DNA from 3 places in the Clostridium malenominatum genome. Region 2 is predicted to be linked to each of the others. Evidence: riboswitches for the same ligand, from Rfam matches in the RefSeq annotation. Region 2 holds a riboswitch; each other region holds the start of a gene.

Region 1 (5,884 bases), on a different contig from region 2:
TCTGAAGAGATGAGAGAGGCTTTAAGTGAGCCAGTAAATGCTATAGCAGAATGCACACATTCGGTATTGGAAAAAACTCCACCTGAACTAGCAGCTGATATAGCAGATAAAGGTATTGTAATGACTGGTGGGGGAGCTTTATTAAATGGTCTTGATAAACTCATACAAGAAGTTACAAAGGTTCCTGTCTATGTAGCAGAAGATGCAGTTTCATGTGTGGCTTTAGGTACAGGTAAGGTTTTAGATTTTGTGGATAAGCTAGACTTAAGTATGACAAACGATGATATAAACTTAATGAATTAATAATGAATTAACAAAAAGCAAAGTGATTAACTCTTTGCTTTTTTTGATTCATATCCAAGAAATAGTGCTTGTGTTATTGCGTTAGCTAGCTTGAATATAAAATCTAATCTTATTCTAGTATTGCTAAATATATTATTTTCCGAAGAATCTACGATTGCTATTATAGAGGATTCACCTACAGGAGGGAGTTTTTTGCCAACGCCTTTCCCAGGTTGAATTGGACAATCTCTTGCATGTATTTCACCTATATTATTCTCATGACCTAGGCAGGCATCTATGGCAATAATCTTTGCATTAGGGTGAGCATATTTAATTTCTGTTAGTTTCCTATCAATATTTAAAGCATGTATAGGATCGGAGATTGTTCCATATATAGGAAGAGGGAAATTCTTTTCGGTTAAAAATGTACCTACTAATGGACCTAAGCTATCTCCTATACATCTATCAGTACCTATACATACTATAACTGTATTAACATCAACATAATTGCATATAAAATTGCCTATCTTATAAAAACAAGCCTGGTCTTTATAATGTGCTCGAATTATATTCAAATAGCCACACCTCCCTAATAATGTATATGAGAGAGGGTGGCTTAATATTAATATAATTAACTAAAACTTACTTTTGTCCCAAATATTTAGCTGTTCTATGTTCATCAAAGCTCCTAGTAGATGGTCTTTTAATCCGGGAATGTCCTTCTCTAGTGCATAGGTTAAATCCTTCATGTATTGTCTTTTAGTAAGTCCATTTGCAGGACAAGGATTGTGTATTATAGGAAACTCATATTTTGCTGCAGTGCTTTTAATTTCTAATTCATCTATATACACCATAGGTCTTATGACGGTTATATCTTTTCTGCTTAAATAGGTTTTAGGTGAGAAACTATTTATTCTGCCTTCATAGAACATAGACATCAATAGAGTTTCTATAGCATCATTTTTATGATGACCTAAGGCTATTTTAGTGCAACCTAGATCTTTTGCTTTTTCATTTAATACTCCTCTTCTTAAATTAGCACATAAAGAGCAAGGATTTTTTTCTTTTCTAATATCAAAAACTATTTCTTTAATATTAGATTCTATCAAATAAAATGGAACATTTAGTTCATTGCATAACTTTTCTAATGGTGAGAAATCTGCACCTGTTTTAGGATCAATAGTAATAACAATTAATTCAAAGGGTTCTGGAGAAAAAGTTCTATACCTACTTAACAAATGTAGTAAAGTAAGACTATCTTTACCTCCAGATAAGCCTATTGCAACTTTGTCCCCACTTTCTATTAATTTAAAATCATTTACAGCTCTTCTTAATTTGCTTAGAAGTTTTTGCATAGTTATCTCCTTATCAGCTTTCGAATATTCTACTAGCATTATAATATAAAGTTATAAACAAATAAAGAATATAATTATATTAAATGCATTAATTTGAAGAAATGTGAAGGAAATAAGAGTAATATAGAGTAATAATCGTTACATTGCCCATAATGGCTGTTTTCGAGGTTGAATTTTATTAAATAAGAATGTATACTATTGCTTGTTAACAAATTAAGAATATTAATAATGAAATGTGCTGGCATGGCTCAACGGTAGAGCAGCTGACTTGTAATCAGCAGGTTGTAGGTTCGATTCCTATTGCCAGCTCCACAAATGGAAGTGTTCCCGAGTGGCTAAAGGGGGCAGACTGTAAATCTGTTGGTAGTACCTTCGATGGTTCGAATCCATCCACTTCCACCAATTTTAATTAATATTTTTAGATTGTTAAGTTATTAAATATGCTGGCATGGCTCAACGGTAGAGCAGCTGACTTGTAATCAGCAGGTTGTAGGTTCGATTCCTATTGCCAGCTCCATATATGGAAGTGTTCCCGAGTGGCTAAAGGGGGCAGACTGTAAATCTGTTGGTAGTACCTTCGATGGTTCGAATCCATCCACTTCCACCAAAAAAAGACACTGTTGATAGTGTCTTTTTTATTTTGATTAAGTAAAAAATTCCCCGTTGACACGGTAATGAGGTTATGCTATAGTTTTTAGAGTAAAATAGAATAAAAAGCTCTTATCAAGAGAGGTGGAGGGAAATGGGCCCTATGAAACCCGGCAACCAGCTATTATGCTAAGGTGCCAATTCCAGCAGATAATATCTGCAAGATAAGAGAAAAGGAACATTGTTACCTCTTCTTATCGAAGGGGTTTTATTTTTATAAAAATTAAATTGGAGGGTAAAAAGATGAGAAAATTGTTTACTTCAGAATCAGTAACAGAAGGGCATCCAGATAAGATATGTGATCAGATTTCTGACTCGGTGTTAGATGCTATACTTGAAAAAGATCCTAAAGGAAGAGTAGCTTGTGAAACTACAGTAACTACAGGGATGGTTTTAGTTGTTGGAGAGATAACAACTAATTGTTATGTAGACATTCCTAAAATTGTTAGAGAAACTATAGAATCCATAGGTTACACAAGAGCTAAATATGGCTTCGATAGTGATACTTGTGCTATATTAACATCAATTAATGAACAATCACCAGACATTGCCATGGGAGTAAATGAATCCTTAGAATCTAAAAAAGGAGAAAAGGATGTAGAAGAAGCTATAGGTGCTGGAGACCAAGGTATGATGTTTGGATTTGCTACAAATGAAACTCCGGAATATATGCCAATGCCAATAGCTACTGCTCACAAACTTGCTAGAAAGTTATCAGAAGTTAGAAAAGATGGTACACTTTCATACTTAAGACCAGACGGAAAAACTCAGGTTACGGTAGAGTATGAAGATGGAAAGCCAGTTAGAATAGACACTATAGTAGTATCTACCCAACATAGTCCAGAGGTTACTAGGGAAGAGATAGAAAAAGATATACTAAAATACGTAGTTAATGAAGTGGTTCCTCAAGAACTCCTAGACGAAAATACAAAATACTATATAAATCCAACGGGAAGATTCGTTGTAGGTGGACCTCAAGGAGATGCTGGCTTAACAGGAAGAAAAATAATAGTTGATACCTATGGAGGATATGGAAGACACGGTGGTGGAGCTTTCTCAGGAAAAGATCCTACAAAGGTTGATAGATCCGCAGCCTATGCAGCAAGATGGGTAGCTAAAAATCTAGTTGCCGCTGGAGTGGCAGATAAAATAGAAATCCAATTAGCTTATGCTATAGGAGTTGCAAGACCAGTTTCTATTGCTGTAGATACTTTTGAAACAGGAAAAATATCAGATGATAAAATAGTAGATATAATAAACAAAACATTTGATTTAAGACCTGCGGCTATAATTAATTATTTAGATTTAAGAAAACCTATTTACAAGCAAACTGCTGCATATGGTCACTTTGGAAGAACAGATTTAGATCTTCCATGGGAAAGATTAGATAAAGTTGAAGAAATAAAAAAATATTTATAAAATATACGAAAAAAAGGAGGGGTTTTAAATAACCTCTCTTTTGTTTGTATAAGGAAATAATATGGTATAATATAAATTAAATTAACAATTTAGGAGAGGTTTTATGGCAGAGATACAGGGAAGTGTGGAAGCTATTGTTTTTAAAAATGATGAAAATGGATATGTGGTAGCTAGGATAAAAGAAAAAAATAAACTAATAACCATTACGGGATGTATACCCTATATAATTGAGGGCCAAGAATTAAATCTAATAGGGGAATGGGTCACTCACCCTCAATTTGGGGAGCAATTTAAAGTTGACATTAGTGAGGAAAGCTTGCCAAATACAACAAAGGGTATAGAAAGATATCTAGCTTCAGGAGTAATATCTGGCATAGGACCTGTAACTGCGAAAAAAATGGTAGAAATTTTTGGAGAGGAAACCTTTAATGTTTTAGAAAATAATATTGAAAGGTTAAAAGAAATAGAAGGCATAGGAGATAAAAAAATAGCTACTATCCAGGAATCCTTTAATAAACAAAGAGAGCTAAAAAATGTAATGATGTTCTTCCAAAATTACGGAGTAACCACTAATCAATGTTTAAAAATATATAAGAAATACAAAAATGATTCTATAAGAATAGTTAAGGAAAATCCATATATTTTAACAGAAGATATAGCTGGCTTTGGCTTTAAAACTTCTGATAAGATTGCTCGTAATTTAGGGATAGAATTAAACTCTCCTTTTAGAATTAGCTCTGGAATAAAATATATTATAAATCAGTTTTGTGGTTTAGGTAATACCTGTATGCCATATAATAGACTTGTAAAAGAAGCCATAGAAATTCTTGGAGTTGCTGAGGAACACATAAAAGAAAGCTTAATATATAATGCTTATGAAGGTAAGATTAAAATAGAAGAATGTAATGGAGAACAATATGTTTTTACCATACCCTATTTTTATTGTGAGTTAGGTGTAACAAAAAAAATTCTTACACTTTCTTTGTGTAACTTTAATAAACTAGAAATAGATGTGGATGATGAAATTAATAAATTTGAAAAAGATAATCAAATTAAATTTGCACCCTCTCAGAAGGAAGCTATAAAAGGAGCTTTAATAAGTGGGATAGAGATAATTACAGGGGGGCCAGGTACAGGAAAAACTACTATAATAAATTGTATAAGCCAAATATTTGAAAAGTATGGTATGACAGTTTTTATGGCAGCACCTACAGGAAGAGCTGCAAAAAGAATGAGTGAAGCTACAGGAAAGGAAGCCAAAACCATACATAGATTATTGGAGATGGGTATGAGTGAAGAAGAGGAGCTTTTTACAAAAACAGAGGAGTCTCCCTTGCAGTGTGACGTTATAATTGTAGATGAAGCCTCTATGATAGATATACTACTAATGCACAATTTATTAAAGGCCATATCACTAGGTACAAGACTCATAATAGTGGGAGATGTAGACCAGCTTCCCTCTGTAGGTCCTGGTAATGTTTTAAGAGATTTAATTGAAAGTAATTGTGTAAAGGTAGTAAAATTGAAAGATATATTCAGGCAATCCTCGAAAAGTATGATAACCCTTAATGCTCATAAAATTAATAATGGTGAAATGCCAGTACTAAATGAAAAGGATAAGGACTTCTATTTTATAAATGGTGAAGAGGGAACAGTAATTCTAGACACCATAGTAGGACTTATAGATAAGAGACTTCCAACCTTTAATAAAAGTTGGGATAAACTAAAACATATTCAAATATTAACTCCTATGAGAAAAGGAGTTTTAGGGGTAGACAATTTAAATGAAAAACTTCAACAGGTATTAAATCCTAAGTCGCCTAATAAGAAAGAAAAAGAATTTAGAGAAATGTTATTTAGAGTGGGCGACAAAGTTATGCAAATAAAAAATAACTATTCATTAAAGTGGAAAAGAATAGCTGGATTTGGGGAAAATGAAGGAATAGGTATATTTAACGGAGATATGGGCTATATAGAAGATATAGACGAAGAAAAAGATGTCATTACAGTAATTTTTGATGAAGAAAGAAAAGTTATATATGAAAGCATGTATTTAGATGAATTAGAATTAGCTTATGCTATAACCATACATAAAAGCCAGGGTAGTGAGTTCCCGGTGGTGGTAGTTCCAGCTTTTATGGGGCCGCCATTGCTTATGAATAGAAATTTACTATATACAG
Region 2 (5,884 bases):
TATAAAATAGCAAAAACAGCAAATGATTTAGGTGTTCACAGAACTACTTTATATAAAAAATTAGAAAAGTTGGATATAAAAATATTGAAACAAATAGATAATGGAGATAATAAGAAATGAAAAAAGTATTATTAGTTATAGCTGTTATAGTATTAACTTTCCAGTTGTACTCTCAAAATAACAGCTTAGTAATGACAAGGCACAGAGTATTAAATAATAAATTGCCTGATAGCTTCAACAATTTTAAAATAATACATCTTTCTGATCTACATAGTAAAACCTTTGGAAAAGATAATAATAAAATTGTAAACAAAATTATCAAAGAAAATCCTGATATAATTGTAATTACAGGGGATTTAATTGATAGGCGAAAATATAATGAAGAAAAAGCTATGCTATTAGTAGAGAAAATTAAAGATATAGCTCCCATATATTATGTTACAGGTAATCATGAAGGGTGGTCAGGAAAGTTTTCTTCATTAGAAAAAAAGCTTAATGAAAATGGAGTAATTGTATTAAGAAATGAATCTATAATTTTAAGAAAAGGCCATGAGGAAATATCTATATTAGGGGTAGATGATCCAGCTTTTAGCACTACTGGATATGGAGAGGATTATAAAGGTAATAAAATTATTGAGGATGAGATAGAAAAAATAAAAAAAGCAGGTAGTTTTAATATACTGCTTTCACATAGACCTGAACTATTTAATCTTTATAGAGAAAAAGATATAGATTTAGTTTTTTCAGGTCATGCCCACGGTGGACAAATTATTATTCCTTTTATAGGAGGGATATTGTCACCAAATCAAGGATTTTTTCCAAAGTATTATAAAGGATTATATAAGGAATCTAGCACGACTATGGTAGTAAGTAGAGGACTTGGAAACAGTGTTTTTCCGCAAAGAATTTTTAATAATCCAGAGATTGTATGTGTGGAATTAGTAAGGAGATGAAGTTTAAATGAATAATCTAAATGAAGAAAAAATTATTAAAGATGTTTTAAATTTTGGAGCGAAATATGCTAAACCTTTTAAAGTAGATGAATTGGAGTTTTCAAATAAATTTAGGGACTACTGCAAAGATAACTTATGTGGGCATTATGGTACTAATTGGATGTGTCCTCCCGGAGTTGGAGAAATAGATAAATTAAAATGCGACCTAATGAAGTTTACAAAGGGAGTTGTGTATCAAACAATTCATCCTGTGAAAAATATTAAAGACAGGAAGGAAACAGATAGAATAAGGGATACGCATAATCAATTTACTAGAAGTTTAAGTAAGCATCTTAAAAATAAGTATAATACGAAAGATATTTTTCCTATGGGAGCAGGGCCCTGTGTAATATGTAAAAATTGTAGTTATATTAAAGGAGAAGAATGTATTTATCCAGAAGAAGCCATATCTTCAGCAGAAGCTTATGGCATAGATTTAGGAGCAATTTTAAAGTCCTGTGGGCTTAAGTTTAATTATTCAGAAGATACCTTAGCTTATGTGGGAATAATATTATTTCACTAAATAATTTAGGGGTGAAAATAAATCATATGGTTATGAATAAGGAATATAAAGTGATTTTTCACGTAAGTGAGAAAGAAAAGATTAAATTATCATTAAATAACATAAAAAATTTAATAATAGACTTAGGTATAGAAAATCTTCAGATAGAGCTAGTAATAAATAGTGTGGCTGTAGAGGAATTTAAAAATAAAGATTTTAAATATGAAAAAGAAATACATGAACTATCAAAGCTAGGAGTTAAATTTGTTCTCTGTAAAAATTCTTTAAAGGGAATGAACATAGATGAGAAAGAATTAATAGAACCTATTAACATTGTACCGTCTGGAGTAGGAGAATTAGTAAAAAAACAAGGAGATGGTTGGGCGTATATACGGCCTTAAATGTAAAAATTCATATTTACATTTAATAAAATTTGTAATATACTTATTAGTAATTTAATACTGCTTATCAAGAGTGGTGGAGGGACTGGCCCTGTGAAACCCGGCAACCGTACCTTAGTGGTACAAGGTGCTAAATCCAGCAGCTTATGCTGAAAGATAAGGATATTAGGAATTAATCACCTAAAGGAATATCCTTTAGGTGTTTTTTATTACTAAAAAAGGGGGCTTACAAATGAAAATTAAAGAAATTTTTGACCAGAAGAAAGTAGTTTTTTCCTTCGAGGTTTTTCCACCTAAAGGAGGGATGACCATTGAAAAAATATATAATACTATTGAAGAAATAAGTAGTTTGGGTGGAGACTATATAAGTGTTACCTACGGTGCGGGAGGAAGTGTTAGGGATAATAAAACCTGTGAGGTTTCCTCTTTAATTAAAAATAAGCATGGCATAGAAGCTTTATCGCACCTTACATGTATAAACTCAACAAAAAATAACTTAGATCAAATAATTAATCAGTTAAAAGATAACAATATTGAAAATATATTGGCATTAAGAGGAGATATACCTAATAATGGAGAAATATATGGTGATTTTAAATATGCTTATGAACTAATTAATTATCTTAAAGAGAAAGGGAACTTTGGCATAGCATCGGCATGCTATCCAGAAGGGCATTATCAATGCGAAAATATAGATGAAGATATAAAAAGACTTAAAGAAAAAGTAGATTCAGGTGTAGATTATTTAATTACACAGTTGTTTTTAGATAATAATATTTTCTATAATTATATTGATAAATTAAATAAAAATGGGATATATACACCCATTGAAGCTGGAATAATGCCAATAATAAATAAAAAGCAAATTGAAACGATTAATACCCTTTGTGGTGCAACAATACCAGATAAATTTATAAAAATCATTAATAAATATGAGCATGATAAAGAAGCATTAAGAGATGCAGGAATAGCCTATGCAGTGGAACAAATAGTGGATTTATTATCTAGTGGAGTAAAAGCAATTCATCTCTATACTATGAATAATCCTTATGTAGCAAAAAAAATTGTAGAAAATATAAGCTCAATATTAAAGTCTGTAAATGAATAATGAGGAGGAGATACTTGTGAATAAAGTTGAAAGTTTTGAATTAGATCATAGAAAAGTTGTAGCACCTTACGTAAGAAAGTGTGCTGTGTTAAAGGGTGAGAATGGTGATTTTGTAACTAAATTTGATTTAAGATTTACTCAGCCTAATAAAGAAGCTATTCCAACGGGAGCACTACATGCTCTAGAACATTTACTTGCTGGACTTTTAAGAGAGCATTTGCAAGGAATAATAGATTTATCACCAATGGGATGTAGAACGGGGTTTTATTTAATTCTATGGGGTAATAGGGATGCAGCTGAAATAAAAGAAGCTTTAGAAAAGTCTTTAAAAGAAGTAGTTGAAGCTAAAGAAGTCCCAGCATCAAATGATTTGCAATGTGGAAACTATAGAGATTTATCTCTTTTCGGGGCAATAGAGTATGCAAAATATGTACTGGAAAAAGGCTTTAGTCTAAATATCTATGGTGACAATTAATGAAAGAGTGGATTTTCAAAGGAGATAGCAGGGAAATTCTTAGATATTTAGGTGTTTCAAAAAATAGCGGAGAAGATATGCTTCCCCTCATAGAAGATATAAAAGAAGAGACAAGAAATATTCTTAGATTTAGATGGGTTTATAATATTTATTCCATAGTACAGGAATCTAAAGGAGTTATATTAAAAGATGTTGAAATTTTACTAAAAGGTCAGCATATAAAAAGCCATTTAAAAAATTCTTCTAAGTGTGTAGTGTTGGCAGCTACTCTAGGTAGTGAGATAGATAGGAGAATAAATTACTATCAAAAATGTGATATGTTAAAGGCTTTAATAGTAAATGCTTGTGCTACTGCTTTTATAGAAGAAGGATGTAATTATGTTGAAAGTTTAATTAAAGAGGAATTTTGCTCCGATTATGAGGAACTAACTTGGAGATATAGCCCAGGATATGGAGATTTGTCCTTGGATGTTCAAGGAGAGTTATTAAAATTATTGCAGGGAAATAAGGACATTGGGCTATATCTTTCAGAAAGTAATATGCTTATACCTAAAAAATCTGTAACTGCAATAGTTGGCATAATACCTAAAGGAAAAAGCAGTAATAAAAAGAGCTGTGAAAACTGTTTAAATAAAAATAACTGTAATTATAGAAAGACTGGTGAAAGTTGTGAAAATTAAAGAGCTCATTGGAGAAAAAGTATTAATTTTTGACGGAGCTATGGGAACTATGCTTCAAAAGAGTGGCCTTAAAATAGGAGAAATTCCTGAAGTATTAAACATTGAAAAAAGAGATATTGTTGTAAATATACATAAAAAATATATTGCATCTGGGGCTAATATAATAACTTGCAATACTTTTGGATGCAATAGTAAAAAATTAAGTAAATCTATCTATTCCGTTGAAGAAATAATAAAAGCTGCTATAGAAAATGGAAGGGAAGCTATAGGTAATAAAGATGTATTACTTGCTTTAGATATTGGCCCTATAGGTGAACTGCTAGAGCCTATGGGAACGTTAAAGTTTGAAGAAGCATATGAAATATTTAAAGCCCAAGCGCTTGTGGGAGAAGAGTATGGGGTAGATTTAATTATTATAGAAACTATGACGGATTTATATGAGGCTAAGGCCGCTGTACTTGCAGCTAAAGAAAATACAAGTCTTCCTGTGTTTTGTACAATGACCTTTGAAAAAGATAGAAGAAGTTTCACAGGTTGCACTATTCCTTCTATGGTGATGACTTTAGAGGGTTTGGGGGTAGATGCATTAGGTGTTAACTGTTCTCTAGGGCCTATTGAGCTTCAAGGAATAGTTGAGGAAGTATTAAAATATTCTAGTATACCTGTTATGATCCAGCCCAATGCGGGACTTCCTAAAGTTGAAAAAGGGGAGACTATTTATAAAATTACTCCAAAGGAATTTGGAGAAGCAGTGAAAGTTATGGTAGATGCAGGCGTTAGCATAATAGGTGGCTGTTGTGGAACTGATGAAAGTTTTATAGAGGAACTAAGTAATTTATTTAAGGAGAAGGAAACAAGAAAAATAGAGCCTAAGATGTATTCTGCTATTTGCACACCCTCAAAACCTGTTTTTATTGAGGGCGTTAGGACTATTGGTGAAAAAATAAATCCTACAGGAAAAAAATTATTAAAAGAAGCTTTGAAAAATGGGGACATGGACTATATTTTAAGAGAAGGTATAAGTCAGGTAGAAGATGGAGCAGATATTTTAGATATCAATGTAGGTCTTCCAGAAATTAATGGAGAAGAGATGATGGTTAAGGTTATTAAAGAACTGCAAAGCATAGTAGATGTACCACTCCAAATAGATTCAAATGATGCTAAAATTATTGAAAAAGGTTTAAGAATATACAATGGAAAGCCAATTGTAAATTCCGTAAATGGTGAAGAAAAATCCTTAAATACAATACTGCCCTTAGTAAAAAAATATGGAGCCATGGTAGTTGGATTAACCTTTGATGAAAGAGGGATACCTAAAACTGCAGTGGAAAGATTTGAAGTTGCAGAAAAAATCGTTAATAAAGCTTTAGAATATGGTATTAAGAAAGAAAATATAATTATAGATTGCCTAACTCTTACAGCTTCTGCTCAGCAAAAGGAAGTTTTAGAAACTTTAAAGGCATTAACTATGGTTAAAGAAAAATTAGGGGTGAAAACTACTCTAGGGGTTTCTAATGTATCCTTTGGATTGCCTAATAGGGAGCTTTTAAATAGAAGTTTTTTAAATATGGCTCTTTATGCAGGACTAGATTTGCCAATAATAAATCCAAATAAAGAAGATATGATGGATGCTATAAATGCTTTTAAGGTGTTAAACAACGAAGATATTAGCGGAGAAAAATATATAAATTTATATTCTAATAAAGCAATAAAAGATAATACTGAG
Region 3 (5,884 bases), 260 kb from region 2:
GGTTTTCTACCTGGCTTATCACTATTGCAACAAATATTTATAGAGACACTTTAAAGAAAAACAAGAGGTTAATACTTCTAGATGAGAGTATAGAGGTTTTTACTGAAGATATTGAAAATAAAGCATTGAATAATATTTTAATTAATCAAGCTTTATCTATTTTACAAGAATTGTCTTATGAAAAAAGAACGGTTTTTATATTAAAGCACTACTACAACTTTAGTTATGAAGAAATTGCGCATATAATGAAATGCCCTATTGGCACTGTTAGATCAAGACTTCATAATTCAATAAAAATTATTATAAGAAAAATGAAGGAAAGGGGTATAATTGATGAATGATAATAAAGAAATAGATAAAATGGAAGAGTTCATGAGTATTCTTTCAGAAGATCAATTTCAAATTGACTTAGATATAGAGGATATAATTGAAAATGCATTAAATATTATGGAAAGTAGAAAAAAGAGACGAGAAAATTTACTTTTTATAGGGATATCTTTTTGTATAATAGTCCTTTTGTATAGTATATTTTTTATTCTAGGAATTAGATATATGGTTTATTTTCAAGTATTTATGCTTCTAATAGGGCCAATCATCATAATACCTATTTCTAAAAGTAGAATAACGGAGGGAAGTAATATATGAAATTAGATGGATTGCAGTTGATTGGTTTAATAATTCTTATTCCAATACTTCTCCTACAAGGACTATGGATGTTTAATGATGCCAAAAAAAGAGGAGAAAAAAATTATTGGCTATGGGGAATTTTTGGTATATTAAATACTCCTAGTAATTTAATTATTTATCTTATTGTTACAAGAACCATAATTGATAAGTATGCAAAAAAATAGATTAAAATTAAGGTTTCATTTTACCCTATTCTCATAGTATATATAAAGAGAAATATTAGGGGTGGAAAATAATGTATAATAATTATAATTTAGTATTAGGGGAAAATGCAATAGTACCTTTAATTGATGGTAGAAAAGTAAGATATGTAAATTTAGATAATGCTGCAACCACTCCGGCATTTAAAAAGGTTGTTGAAGACTTATTAGACTTTTTACCTTATTACTCATCGATTCACAGGGGTATGGGGTATAAATCTCAGGTATCAACTAAACTTTATGATGATGGAAGAAAGGTTGTAGCAAAATTTGTGGGGGCGGATTTAAATAATTCGTCAGTGATATTTGTTAAAAATACTACGGAAGCTATAAATAAATTGTCTAATATGTTATATAATAAATATAAAGATGACATTATTTTATCTACAGAGATGGAACACCATTCAAATGATCTTCCATGGAGAAAGTTTAAATTAGAGCATGTTAAAATAGATAATCACGGTAAATTATGTTTAAATGATTTAGAAGAAAGATTAAAAAAGCATGGAGGTAAAGTCAAACTTGTTGCAGTTACTGGAGCCTCAAACGTTACCGGATATAAAAACGACATTCATTATATAGCGAGAATTGCACATAAATATGGTGCTAAAATATTAGTAGATGGAGCACAGCTAGTTCCACATGCACCAGTTAATGTGAAGGCTATAGATTCTGAAGAGCATATAGATTATTTAGTATTTTCTGCACATAAAATGTATGCACCTTTTGGAATAGGGGTGTTAATTGGTGCAAAAGATGAATTAGAGAATTTGCCACCAGATTATAGTGGCGGAGGAACTGTAGATGTTGTAACTTTAGATTCTGTTAAATGGCTTCACACTCCTGAAAAGGACGAGTCTGGGTCACCAAATGTTGTAGGGGTTGTAGCTCTTACATCAGCTATTAAAACTTTAGATAAATTGGGTATGAAGAATATTGAAGAATACGAAAATAGACTGTTAAAACATGCTATAAGGTCATTGCAGAGGGTGAAAGGTCTAAATATGTATTGCAGTGACTGTAATAAAAATGTCTCTATTATCACATTTAATGTAGATGGAATGTATCATGAGACTGTAGCTAAAATATTATCCTATGAGTTTGGTATTGGAGTAAGAAGTGGGTGTTTTTGTGCTCACCCATATATACAAAGACTATTAAATATTAGTGAGGAAGAGGTTAAGAAAATATCCAAACTTGCGGGTAGTAGGCCGGGCATGGTGAGGATAAGCTTTGGAATTTATAACACCTTAGAGGAAGTAGATTACTTTGTATATGCCATTAAAAAAATAATCTCTAATAAAGAAAGCTATTTGAAAAAATATAAAAATTAAAATTTACTGTTGACAATATATCATAATGCCTATATAATAATAAAAAAAGCAAATACAATATCATTACTTATCAAGAGAGGTGGAGGGACTGGCCCTGTGAAACCCAGCAACCTGTAGAAATACAAGGTGCTAAGTCCAGCGGTGATATGCCGAAAGATGAGAAGAATTAGGTTGTTAGCCTGAGTTTATTCTCAGGCTTTATTTTATTAATTGAATAAAACTTATCAAGAGAGGTGGAGGGACTGGCCCTGTGAAACCCAGCAACCTGTAGAGATACGAGGTGCTAATTCCTGCGGTGATATGCCGGGAGATGAGAAAAATTAGGTTAGACCTGAGAATTTCTCAGGTCTATTTTATTAGTATTTAAGGGGGACTGACATGATAGTAATTGAAGGAGTAAGTAAAAATTTTCAAGATAATGTAGTATTAAAAGATATTAATCTAGAAATTAATGAAGGTGAAATATTTGGAATTATAGGAAGAAGTGGTGCAGGAAAATCCACCTTACTTAGATGTTTAAATGCTTTAGAGGATTATAACCAAGGTAGCATAACCGTTGATGGTCACGAGATAAACAATTTGAGTTCAGAGGGAATTAGAGAGCTTAGGAAAGAAATGGGAATGATATTTCAAAACTTTAATTTACTAAACACTTTAAATGTTTATGATAACATAGCTCTACCTATGAAAATTTGGGGCAAAAATAAACTTGAAATAGAACGAAGAGTAACAGAATTGTTGAAATTAGTTGGTTTAGAGGACAAATCAAAAAGTCATCCTAGACAATTAAGTGGAGGACAAAAACAAAGGGTAGCTATCGCAAGAGCACTAACTTTAGAACCTAAAATACTTCTCTGTGATGAGGCTACTTCAGCCTTAGATCCAGAAACAACTAAGTCTATATTATCTCTTCTTAAGGAGATAAATGAAAAGTTAAATATCACAGTAATAATAGTAACTCATCAAATGGAAGTAATTAAAGAAGTATGTAACAAAGTGGCCTTAATTGAAGATGGTGAAATAAAAGCTTATGGCCCTGTAAAAGAACTTTTCTTAAAACCAGAAGGAGAACTGAAAAACTTATTAGAAGGTGGAGAATTACTTCCTAATCATGGAGTTAATATTAAAATATTTTTTCCAGGGGAAGTAAGTGAAAGCTCTGTAATAACATCCATGGCTAGGGAGCTAAATGTAGACTTTTCAATTGTATGGGGAAAGCTTGAAAGCTTTAGGCAAGAGGTTTTAGGAAGCTTGATAATTAATATAGAAAAAGAGCAAGAGAAAAGAATATGTACTTATTTAAATAATAAATCCATTCATTGGGAGGTGATGTAAAATGTATAAGGACATATTAATACCTGCGCTAAAGGATACATTGTTCATGGTAAGCTACTCTACAATCTTTGCAGTGATAATTGGATTTATATTATCTATAATTCTCGTAGTTACTGAAGAAAAGGGATTAAAGCCAAATAAATTTATATATGGTATTTTAGATTTATTAATCAATGTTTTAAGATCTTTTCCTTTTATCATATTAATGATATCAATTATACCATTGACAAAGTTAATTGCTGGAAAAAGTATAGGTAGAGTTGCTGCCATAGTGCCGCTTACCATAGGTGCAGCTCCTTTTGTGGCAAGGGTGCTAGAGTCAGCATTAAAGGAAGTTGATCCTGGGCTTATTGAGGCGGCAAAGTCCTTTGGAGCTACAAACATACAAATATTATTTAAAGTTATGTTAAAGGAGGCCTTTCCATCAATTATTAGAGGAATAATATTAACAATTATTAATCTAATTGGTTACTCAGCTATGGCAGGAACTATTGGTGCAGGAGGCCTTGGACATGTAGCTATAAGCTATGGATACAATAGATTTAAACCAGATATTATGATTTATACAGTTATAGTGTTAATAATATTAGTTCAGTGTATTCAGAGTTTTGGTAATGTAGTTTATAAAAATTTAAATAAATAATAAAAATTTAGGGGGCATTTAAAATGAAAAAAATATCAATTTTATTAGCAACAGCATTATTAACAATAGGATTAGCAGGATGTGGAGCTTCAAATGATAAAGCTAAAGATACTGCAGCTCCAGCAGGAGGAAAGGAAACTAAAAAAGAAATAGTTGTAGGAGCAACTCCATTACCTCATGCAGAAATTTTAAAGGAAGTGGGTAAAGTATTAGAGAAGGATGGTTATGCTTTAAAAATTATAGAATTTACAGATTATCAAATTCCTAATACAGCTTTGGCCGAAAAAGAGTTGGATGCAAACTTCTTTCAACACGTACCTTTCCTTAATAAAACTATTGAAGAGAAAAAATACGATTTGGATTATACTGTAAAGGTTCATATAGAGCCAATGGGTTTATATTCAAATAAAATTAAAGATTTAAAAGAATTAAAGGATGGAGCAGAAATTGCAATACCTAATGATCCTACAAATGGAGCTAGAGCCTTAAGAGTATTAGAAAATGCTGGGTTAATTAAAGTTAAGGCAGGAGAACTAGTAACTAAAATAGATATAACAGAAAACAAAAAGAATTTTAAGATTACAGAACTTGATGCTGCTCAGCTTCCAAGAGTACTTGGAGATGTGGATGCTGCTGTTATTAATGCAAACTATGCAATTGAAGCAGAATTAAATCCAACTAAAGATGCTATAGCAATCGAGTCCTTAAATTCACCTTATGCAAATGTTTTAGCGGTTAGAAAAGAAGATAAGGATAAAGAAAATATAAAAGCGTTATCAAAAGCCTTAACTTCACCAGAAATTAAAAAATTTATTGAAGAAAAATATGACGGAAATGTAGTTCCAGCTTTTTAATTGATATATACCTGTTTGTGTGGTAAACTTATGGTAAGTGAAACTTAGATTTTATTTAGGTAAAATCTAAGTTTTATTTTGCTGTATTGGATTATATTATAATATTATAGATAGAAGGTGATAGTTATGGATATTGATCCCGAGCCTCATAAATGCATGATAAAACTGAATAAAGGAAAATATGCCGTAACTTTTAAAGGTATGGTGATGTGTAGGAGTTGAAGTGAATGAAATGGGAAAACGACGAAATATTATCCATGATAGAACAAAAAAAATACACTGATGTGAGGGAAAAAATAATTAACTTAAATCCAGTTCACGTTGGGGAAATTATAGAGAGCCTAGATGTATCGGAATCCATACTTGTTTTTAGAATGCTTCCAAAAGATTTAGCTGTTGATGTATTTAATTACATTAGTAGTGAAGTTCAAGAAAATATTATTTCAGCAATTACGGATAAAGAAATTAAGCATATAATAGACGAGTTATATTTCGATGATATGATAGACTTATTAGAAGAAATGCCAGCAAAAGTAGTAAAAAAGATATTACAACATTCTAACGTAGAGGAAAGAAAACTTATAAATGAATTCCTAAATTACCCTGAAAGTTCAGCAGGCAGCTTAATGACCATTGAGTATGTAGATCTTAAAAAGAACATGACCATAGGGGAGGCCATTGAACATATTAAATATACAGGTATAAACAAGGAAACCATTTATAATTGCTATGTTATTAACGAAGAGAGAAAACTGGAGGGTATAGTTTCATTAAGAAAGCTAATACTTAGTGATTACAACCTTAAAGTCGAAGATGTTATGAATAAAGACG

Evidence for each region. A riboswitch is a leader RNA that binds a small molecule or an ion and turns the genes downstream of it on or off. The one in region 2 is predicted to bind S-adenosylmethionine.
Region 1: another riboswitch for S-adenosylmethionine. It lies ahead of metK (methionine adenosyltransferase); the one in region 2 lies ahead of metF (methylenetetrahydrofolate reductase [NAD(P)H]).
Region 3: another riboswitch for S-adenosylmethionine. It lies ahead of ABDZ69_RS08160 (methionine ABC transporter ATP-binding protein); the one in region 2 lies ahead of metF (methylenetetrahydrofolate reductase [NAD(P)H]).

Annotation. Positions count from the first base shown of each region.
Region 1 covers NZ_BAAACF010000003.1:351,772-357,655, reverse strand. Annotated here, with positions in the region: gene mreB (rod shape-determining protein) at 1-303, shown strand, start outside; gene yyaC (spore protease YyaC) at 330-857, opposite strand; gene ABDZ69_RS13550 (tRNA 2-thiocytidine biosynthesis TtcA family protein) at 918-1,637, opposite strand; tRNA gene ABDZ69_RS13545 (tRNA-Thr) at 1,875-1,949, shown strand; tRNA gene ABDZ69_RS13540 (tRNA-Tyr) at 1,955-2,039, shown strand; tRNA gene ABDZ69_RS13535 (tRNA-Thr) at 2,080-2,154, shown strand; tRNA gene ABDZ69_RS13530 (tRNA-Tyr) at 2,160-2,244, shown strand; SAM riboswitch class I at 2,355-2,456, shown strand; gene metK (methionine adenosyltransferase) at 2,529-3,704, shown strand; gene recD2 (SF1B family DNA helicase RecD2) at 3,808-5,884, shown strand, end outside.
Region 2 covers NZ_BAAACF010000001.1:1,864,656-1,870,539, reverse strand. Annotated here, with positions in the region: gene ABDZ69_RS09520 (sigma-54 interaction domain-containing protein) at 1-120, shown strand, start outside; gene ABDZ69_RS09515 (metallophosphoesterase) at 117-953, shown strand; gene ABDZ69_RS09510 (DUF2284 domain-containing protein) at 961-1,515, shown strand; gene ABDZ69_RS09505 (DsrE family protein) at 1,548-1,895, shown strand; SAM riboswitch class I at 1,957-2,058, shown strand; gene metF (methylenetetrahydrofolate reductase [NAD(P)H]) at 2,128-3,003, shown strand; gene ABDZ69_RS09495 (S-ribosylhomocysteine lyase) at 3,020-3,478, shown strand; gene ABDZ69_RS09490 (vitamin B12 dependent-methionine synthase activation domain-containing protein) at 3,478-4,158, shown strand; gene ABDZ69_RS09485 (homocysteine S-methyltransferase family protein) at 4,148-5,884, shown strand, end outside.
Region 3 covers NZ_BAAACF010000001.1:1,602,654-1,608,537, reverse strand. Annotated here, with positions in the region: gene sigY (RNA polymerase sigma factor SigY) at 1-341, shown strand, start outside; gene ABDZ69_RS08175 (hypothetical protein) at 334-645, shown strand; gene ABDZ69_RS08170 (sigmaY antisigma factor component) at 642-851, shown strand; gene ABDZ69_RS08165 (aminotransferase class V-fold PLP-dependent enzyme) at 923-2,221, shown strand; SAM riboswitch class I at 2,286-2,384, shown strand; SAM riboswitch class I at 2,440-2,538, shown strand; gene ABDZ69_RS08160 (methionine ABC transporter ATP-binding protein) at 2,600-3,556, shown strand; gene ABDZ69_RS08155 (methionine ABC transporter permease) at 3,558-4,199, shown strand; gene ABDZ69_RS08150 (MetQ/NlpA family ABC transporter substrate-binding protein) at 4,223-5,053, shown strand; gene mgtE (magnesium transporter) at 5,281-5,884, shown strand, end outside.